3 regions of the Pseudarthrobacter sp. MM222 genome follow, and region 3 is predicted to be linked to each of the others. Evidence: riboswitches for the same ligand, from Rfam matches in the RefSeq annotation. Region 3 holds a riboswitch; each other region holds the start of a gene.
What was found. Region 3 has a riboswitch for cyclic di-AMP ahead of OM977_RS03660 (NlpC/P60 family protein). Riboswitches for the same ligand answer to the same signal wherever they lie in the genome.
Positions count from the first base shown of each region.

Region 1: linked by a shared signal. The riboswitch ahead of OM977_RS10945 (hypothetical protein) and the one ahead of OM977_RS03660 (NlpC/P60 family protein) in region 3 are both predicted to bind cyclic di-AMP.
Region 2: linked by a shared signal. The riboswitch ahead of OM977_RS02805 (hypothetical protein) and the one ahead of OM977_RS03660 (NlpC/P60 family protein) in region 3 are both predicted to bind cyclic di-AMP.

Region 1 is NZ_OX352321.1:2,414,628-2,416,884, reverse strand. It holds gene OM977_RS10955 (DNA alkylation repair protein) at 1-194, shown strand, start outside; gene OM977_RS10950 (hypothetical protein) at 205-465, opposite strand; cyclic di-AMP (ydaO/yuaA leader) riboswitch at 647-831, shown strand; gene OM977_RS10945 (hypothetical protein) at 840-1,601, shown strand; gene OM977_RS10940 (YnfA family protein) at 1,752-2,090, opposite strand; gene OM977_RS10935 (APC family permease) at 2,111-2,257, opposite strand, start outside.
Region 2 is NZ_OX352321.1:575,979-578,235, reverse strand. It holds gene OM977_RS02810 (HAMP domain-containing sensor histidine kinase) at 1-878, shown strand, start outside; cyclic di-AMP (ydaO/yuaA leader) riboswitch at 1,052-1,210, shown strand; gene OM977_RS02805 (hypothetical protein) at 1,209-2,021, shown strand; gene OM977_RS02800 (glycosyltransferase) at 2,178-2,257, shown strand, end outside.
Region 3 is NZ_OX352321.1:763,518-765,774, forward strand. It holds gene OM977_RS03655 (M23 family metallopeptidase) at 1-324, shown strand, start outside; cyclic di-AMP (ydaO/yuaA leader) riboswitch at 460-628, shown strand; gene OM977_RS03660 (NlpC/P60 family protein) at 937-1,689, shown strand; gene OM977_RS03665 (HNH endonuclease) at 1,937-2,257, shown strand, end outside.

The DNA.
Region 1 (2,257 bases), 1.7 Mb from region 3:
TGCTGTCGCCGCTCCGTGCGCTCCGGGCTGGCGGGGGAGACTGGCCCGCGTTTGTCCGCCATGCCAAGCTGGCGCTTGCCCACCCCTCGGACCCCGACGCCGGGACCGACCCCGTCCGGGAGGCGGTCGCCGTCGTGCTGGCGGACGTTGCCGTACATCGACCGGAGCTGGAGTTCACGGCCGACGCGACGTGATGGAAGTCCGCTATGCCTTAGCGCTGGTCCGTCGTTCCACCACCGCGTACGCCTTGCCGTCCAAAAACTGCCAGTCGCTGACAACCATGAAACCGAGGGCATCGGTGCGGTCGTTCAGCATCTGGACGTCGAAACCTCCGTCGCGGGGCTCGGCGTCCCACGTGGAGATGCGGACGGTGCCGCCCTCGAGGATCAGCAACTCTGTGTTGACGTCAAAATCCTCCTGAGGCTGGTCGCTCAGCTGGCAGATGGCAACACAGTGGCTGGTCATTTTTCGAGCCTCCGCTTCAAGGAATGCTGATGGCTTAATCCTATGTCGGCGCCCGTGATCCCCATGGACGACTGTGGACCGGGGCCGGACTCCGCCCGTTACCTCGATGTGACTTTTCGTAATCATCCCGTTACCTTTGATAGGTGCCTGTTGTCTCCGATACGGGCGCTCCCCTGCCGATTGCCTAACTCTGCCGCGGCCCGGGGACAAATCGCATCGACGTCCGGCAGAGACGGGGAAACCACTTTTTGACCGGCGGATATGCCGGTCTTGGGGTGAAGCCGCACGGCCCGCCACGCGGGCTACTCTGCGGCCGGGTGCCTCCCATCCGAATCCGACAGCTCACCTCGCAGGCATTGGGAGAGGCTACAACCATGACTTCAAGCAACACTTTCGCGCGCCATCGCAGCGCCGGTTCCACCAGCCGACTTTCGGCAATTTCCTCCGCTTTTGCGGGCAACGCAGGCACCATCGGCCGCCAGGCCGCAGTGATTGCCGCCGCGTCCGGCCTGGTACTTAGCAGCGCCATGGCGGCAAATGCGGCTGAAGCCCCCATCAAGCGCGACTCCGCACCGGCGTCCATCGACGTCAAGGACCAGCTCTCAGCTCCGGTCAGTGCGGATTCCACCGTTCAGGTCAAGTTCGAGCGTCCGGCCGTGGTGTCCACCCCGGCGCCCGTCGTCGAACAGCCCAAGCCCGTTGCGGCTGTGCCTGCCATCGCCCCGCAGGTTGCTGCCGCCCCGAAGGCAACAGTCACGGTCCAGGCGGCCGCCCCCGCCGCTGCCCCCGCCCCCGCAGCTGCTCCGGCAGCCGGCGGCGCAAACGCCACCCTGCTTTCGGCCGCCTACGGCCAGGTCGGGATCACCCAGGACTGCACCGCGATGGTTGAAAAGGCCCTCGGAGCAGCCGGCATCCCGGTTGGCAACATCGGCCCGGCCGCTTTCCTGAAGTACGGCAAGGTTGTTGCGACTCCCCAGCCGGGCGACATCATCGTTCAGTCCGGCCACGTAGCCATTTACGCGGGCAACGGACAGGCCGTCAGCGGCGGAATGAACGGCATTAACGCAACTATGGCGCACCCGCTCTCCTGGCTGACTGCCACGGGCGGCGTAACCTTCGTCCGCGTCGGAGCCTAACGCGCCGGAGTTTCAAGACCTGAAGTCTGACGCGGAGCCTCGGGACCGCAGTTAGCCCTCGGTCCAACCCGCGGCAAAAAGGCCGGTGATCAGTTGCCTTGGGGGCAACGGATCACCGGCCTTTGCCGTTCCCGCCGGCCGAAAATGTGCCTAGCCGGCGTTTCGCGGGGAAAACATAATGACCGCCACGCCCGCCAGGCAGATGGCCGATCCGGCAATGTCCCAGCGGTCGGGCCGGAACCCGTCGAAAACCATCCCCCAGGCCAGGGACCCCGCCACGAACACGCCTCCATAGGCGGCAAGGATCCGGCCGAAGTGCGCGTCCGGCTGGAGCGTCGCGGCGAAGCCGTAGAGCCCCAGTGCCAGGACTCCGAGTCCGGCCCACCACCAGTCCTTGCCCTCCCGCACCGCCTGCCACACCAGCCAGGCGCCACCGATTTCCGCGGCGGCGGCCAGGACGAACAGGAGCACGGTTTTCGCGATAATCACCCACCAATCATCGCAGGGTGTCAGGAAGTCCGGGCAGTCCACAGACGCAAGCGCAGCACGCGGTACACGACGCCGGCGGCGAACATCAGCAGCCCCGCGACTACGGACTCCACGGGCAGCGTGACTACCAGGACGGCGCACGCCACGGCGCCGGTGAGCTGCAGGGC
Region 2 (2,257 bases), 190 kb from region 3:
GCGTTCCGGCGTCGGCCGCGCACCCCGGCACCGAGGTGGGGGGCGTGGGGTACGCCCTCAACCAGATGCTGGACAACGTCTCGAGCGCGCTGGAGGCCCGGCAGACCAGCGAAATGAAGGTGCGCCAGTTTGTGGCGGACGCCTCGCACGAGCTGCGGACCCCGCTGACAGCCATCCGCGGTTACACCGAACTGATGCGGATGACCGAGCACTTCACGCCCGACGGTGCGAAGTCCCTGGCGCGGGTGCAAAGCCAGTCCGAGCGGATGACAGCCCTCGTGGAGGACCTCCTGCTGCTGGCCCGCCTGGACGAAGGACAGCCGCTCAAACTCAGCGACGTGGACCTGACCCAGCTCGCGATCGAAACGGTCAGCGACGAAAAGGTCATGGCGCCAGACCACGCCTGGCGGCTGGAGCTCCCGGAGGAACCGGTGGTGGTCCGCGGCGAGTCCGCTCAGCTCCACCAGATACTGGCGAACCTGCTGTCCAACGCACGCAAGCACACCGCTCCCGGGACGACGGTGGTCACGGGTGTGATGCGTTCGGCCGACGGCAGCGCGGTGGTCACGGTGACCGACGACGGCGAAGGGATCCCCGCCGAATTCCTGAACCAGGTCTTTTCACGCTTCGCCCGGGCGGATGCCGCCCGGAAAAACCCGGCGACGACGGCGGCTGACGGGTTCGTCGGGTCCGGGACGGCGGGCGGACCCGGGGCTCGAACCATGGCCGCGGCACCCACGGCCGAGGGGACCAGCGGGCTTGGCCTGTCGATTGTGCAGTCGATTGTAGAAGCGCACGGTGGCACCGTCGAAGTCACCTCCCGCCCTGGCCGTACCGAGTTTGCCGTGCGGCTCCCCGGAGGCCCGCGGGAATCCTAGCTCAGTACCGCCGTACGGCCCCGGCCCCAGCGACCACAAAAGCGCAAGACGACGCTCCGACGCCGCACCCTTCCGTTACCAAAATGTGACTTCAGCGTGAAACTCCTGTACGGTCGATAGAGTGCGGCCGGAACTGGAGCCGCATATCCGGACGGACGCCAAACTCTGCCGCGTCCCGGAATATGCTGGACCAGGCAGAGGCGGGGAACCCAGAGTTCCCGGGCAGCCAGCATCCAAGCACCCTTGGGGTTAAGCCGACACGTGAGTATCCGTGCGGCCGGATTTCTCATCCGCACCCGACAGCTAACTCCGTAGGCGTTGAGAGGCATCATGACTGAATTCAAGGTACAAACGCGCCCTGACGGCGCAGCAGGCAAACCCCGCCGCGCCCATTCGCGCCACCGCGCCGAGTCAGCCAAGCCCGTCTCGGTATGGTCCCGGTCTGCCAGGGGCGTCGGTCACACCGGGCGCCGCGCCGCCGTGGTCGCCACGGCCTGCGCGGTCCTCCTCGGAGTTGGCGCGGCCGGACAGGCCGCGGAGTCCAGCCACACCACTGCCGGCAACTCGGCCGCGTCCGGCATCGCGGCCAACCCGTTGGCTCTCCTCGACTTCGACCGGGTCCGCGCCGAGGCACCTACATCCGCACCCTCAGCTTCGGCAGCGCCGTCGCCGGCCAGCGTCGAAGCCCTGCCCGCGGAAGAGGAGCCGGCCGTAACGCCGGCGCCCGCTGCCGAAGCCGCGCCTGCCGCCGCTCCTGCGGCGGCCGCGGCACCAGCGCCCGCTCCTGCGCCTGCGCCGGCGCCGGCGCCGGAAGCGGCGAAGCCCGTTGCCGTCGACGACCCCGCCGGCGCGCAGGCCTACGCCGCAGCCCAGCTGGGCTCCTACGGTTGGGCCGCCGACCAGATGCAGTGCCTGGCGAAGCTCTGGACCAAGGAGTCCGACTGGAAGACCACCGCCACGAATGCCAGCAGCGGCGCCTATGGCGTGGTCCAGTCCCTGCCCGCCGAGAAGATGGCCAGTGCCGGCGCGGACTACCTGACGAATTACCGGACCCAGATCAATTGGGGGCTCAACTACGTCAAGCAGCGGTACGGCTCTCCCTGCGGAGCCCTGAACTTCCACTACGCGCACAACTGGTACTAAGCCGCCAGGCACTACCCCTACGCAGCAGCAACAGAACGCCCCGGATCCCCGCGATCCGGGGCGTTCCTGCGTAACGGGCCGGCACCGCTCCACTTGCACAGCACCAGCACAGCCCTGCGCTAAAGCCCTCATAAGGACCACCGCCACAGTTGAGCCATGACGTTCACCGACCAGGCCACAGAAACCCTGCCGCATGACATGACGACGGCGGCCGGCCTGGCTGCCATGGCCCTCGC
Region 3 (2,257 bases):
ATCACCGGCGGCTCCGGCGAGTTCCACCGGGGCCAGGATTACGCCGCGCAATGCGGAACGGCTGTCCACGCGGCTGCCAGCGGAACCGTCACGTTCACCGGCTGGCACCCCTTCGGCGGCGGCAACCGCGTAGTAATTGACCACGGCAACGGCCTGGAGACCACGTACAACCACTTGTCTTCATCGAGCGTGAAGGTTGGCCAGCAGGTCTCCCGCGGCGATGTTGTGGCGATGAGCGGCACCACCGGAGCATCCACGGGCTGCCACCTGCACTTTGAAGTGATGGTTAACGGCGACGTCGTTGACCCGACCGGCTGGCTCTAATAGCCGATGGATGACTCTCGCATTCTTTTGACACGCCGTGATCTGAATGTGACATTGCGTCCCAAGTCCTGTATCGTTTGAGGTACGCCAACTTCTCCGAAGTTGGCGCTCTTGAGTGGATTGCCTAACTCTGCCACCGCTCAAGGTCCTATCGCATGACATCGTCTGGCAGGGGCGGGGGAACCAATTTTGGTCTTCGCAAGAAGACCTTGGGGTTAAGTCGCAAAGCTTCCCAGAAGCAGCGCGGCCGGGTGACTCCCATCCGAATCCGACAGCTCACCTCGTAGGCATTGGGAGAGGCTACTTTCGTGTCTTCACGCCACAATGCTGCGCGTCACCGCGCTGGCGCGGCTCTTTCGAGCCCGCTGAAATCCAGGACCCTGGTTGCCCTTGCCGGCGCCCGGAATGGATTTCACTTCGCCGACTCGAGCTCTGCTGAGTCCGGCCCGCAGGCCACGCACCTGCACGCAGTCTCCGCTTTTGGCGCGTCTTCGCAGTACACCCTTCGCTAAGTAACCCATTTCGGGGCGATCCGGCGTACCCCCAAGATGCCGGAGCGTCCTTACTCCGCGCCTAAAAGCGCGGTCCAAGGATCACGAAAGAGAGAACTTAATGACTACTCGTGCAAACTCTGCACGGCACCGCGCCGAGGTCACCAAGACCAACTCGCTTGCTGTCATTGCCAAGGCTGTCGGCGACAACGCTGGCACGATGGGCCGCCAGGCTGCGGTCGTCGCGGCCGCTTCAGGCCTCGTACTGACCAGCGGTATCGCAGCCAACGCTGCCGAGACCAACGTTCAGCGCGAATCCACCTCCGCATCGGCCTTCGAAGTCCAGTCCGGCACCCCGGCAACGATTTCGGCCGCCTCCACCATTGCGATCTCCTACGAGAAGCCGGCCGTTTCCACCTCACCGGCTCCGGTCGTCGAGGCTGCGAAGCCGGTCCTCAAGGTTCAGGACTCAAAGGCCGGCAACACCGGCACCGAGGCTGCCGCCGGCGCCTCGGCCACCACGCAGGGACTCTCCGTCGCCAGCGGCAGCGGCGCAGCGATCGCTGCCGCCGCCTACGCCCAGATCGGTGTGTCGCAGGACTGCACCCGTCTGGCCTCAAACGCCCTGGCCGCCGCAGGCATCAACTTCCACGGCTGGCCGGCCGGCTATCTGTCCCTCGGCCGCACCGTGAGCGCCGCTGAGGCTCGCCCGGGCGACCTCGCGTACTACAAGAACGGTGGCGTCGGCATGGCCCACATCGCCGTTTACGTCGGCAACGGCATGGCTGTCCACGGCGGCTGGAACGGCGGAACCACCGCACTGTACAGCGCCAACGTCGGTTCCGGCCCGGTCTTCATCCGCGTCGGCGGCTAAATCGCCATTGGCTGAAATCGGCCACCACCGGTCTCCAGCACTCAGAGAGGACCTCCGCCTAGTGGCGGGGGTCCTCTTTGCTGTTGCGGCCGCCGCCGCCCAGCAGACACGCACGGCGTCGCGGGACAAAAATTCGGTGATCCGGCCCTTGGGTGTTTACTCTTGTGGTGTCGATCCATAGCCCGACCATGCAGAGGGCAGCCGGCCCTCGTGCCCCTGGCGGGTGCGGCCGTGAAGAGGTATGCGGATGCGCACTCTCGTTCTGAATGCTGGATATGAACCGCTCGCGGTAGTCACCTTCCGCCGGGCGCTCGTCCTTGTGCTTACCGGAAAGGCCAGTGTGGTGGCCGAAGGCGACGACCCGGTCGTCGGGCCACAAGACATATTGGGCCGGCCGTCGGTGATTCTGCTTCACCGCTACATCCGGCCCCGGTATAACACCATCACGGCGGTCAGCCGGCGGGGTGTGCTTCGCCGGGACGGGCAGCGCTGCGCGTACTGCGGCAAGGCAGCCCACACCATCGACCATGTCCAGCCCAAGTCCAGGGGCGGCGCCGATTCTTGGGAG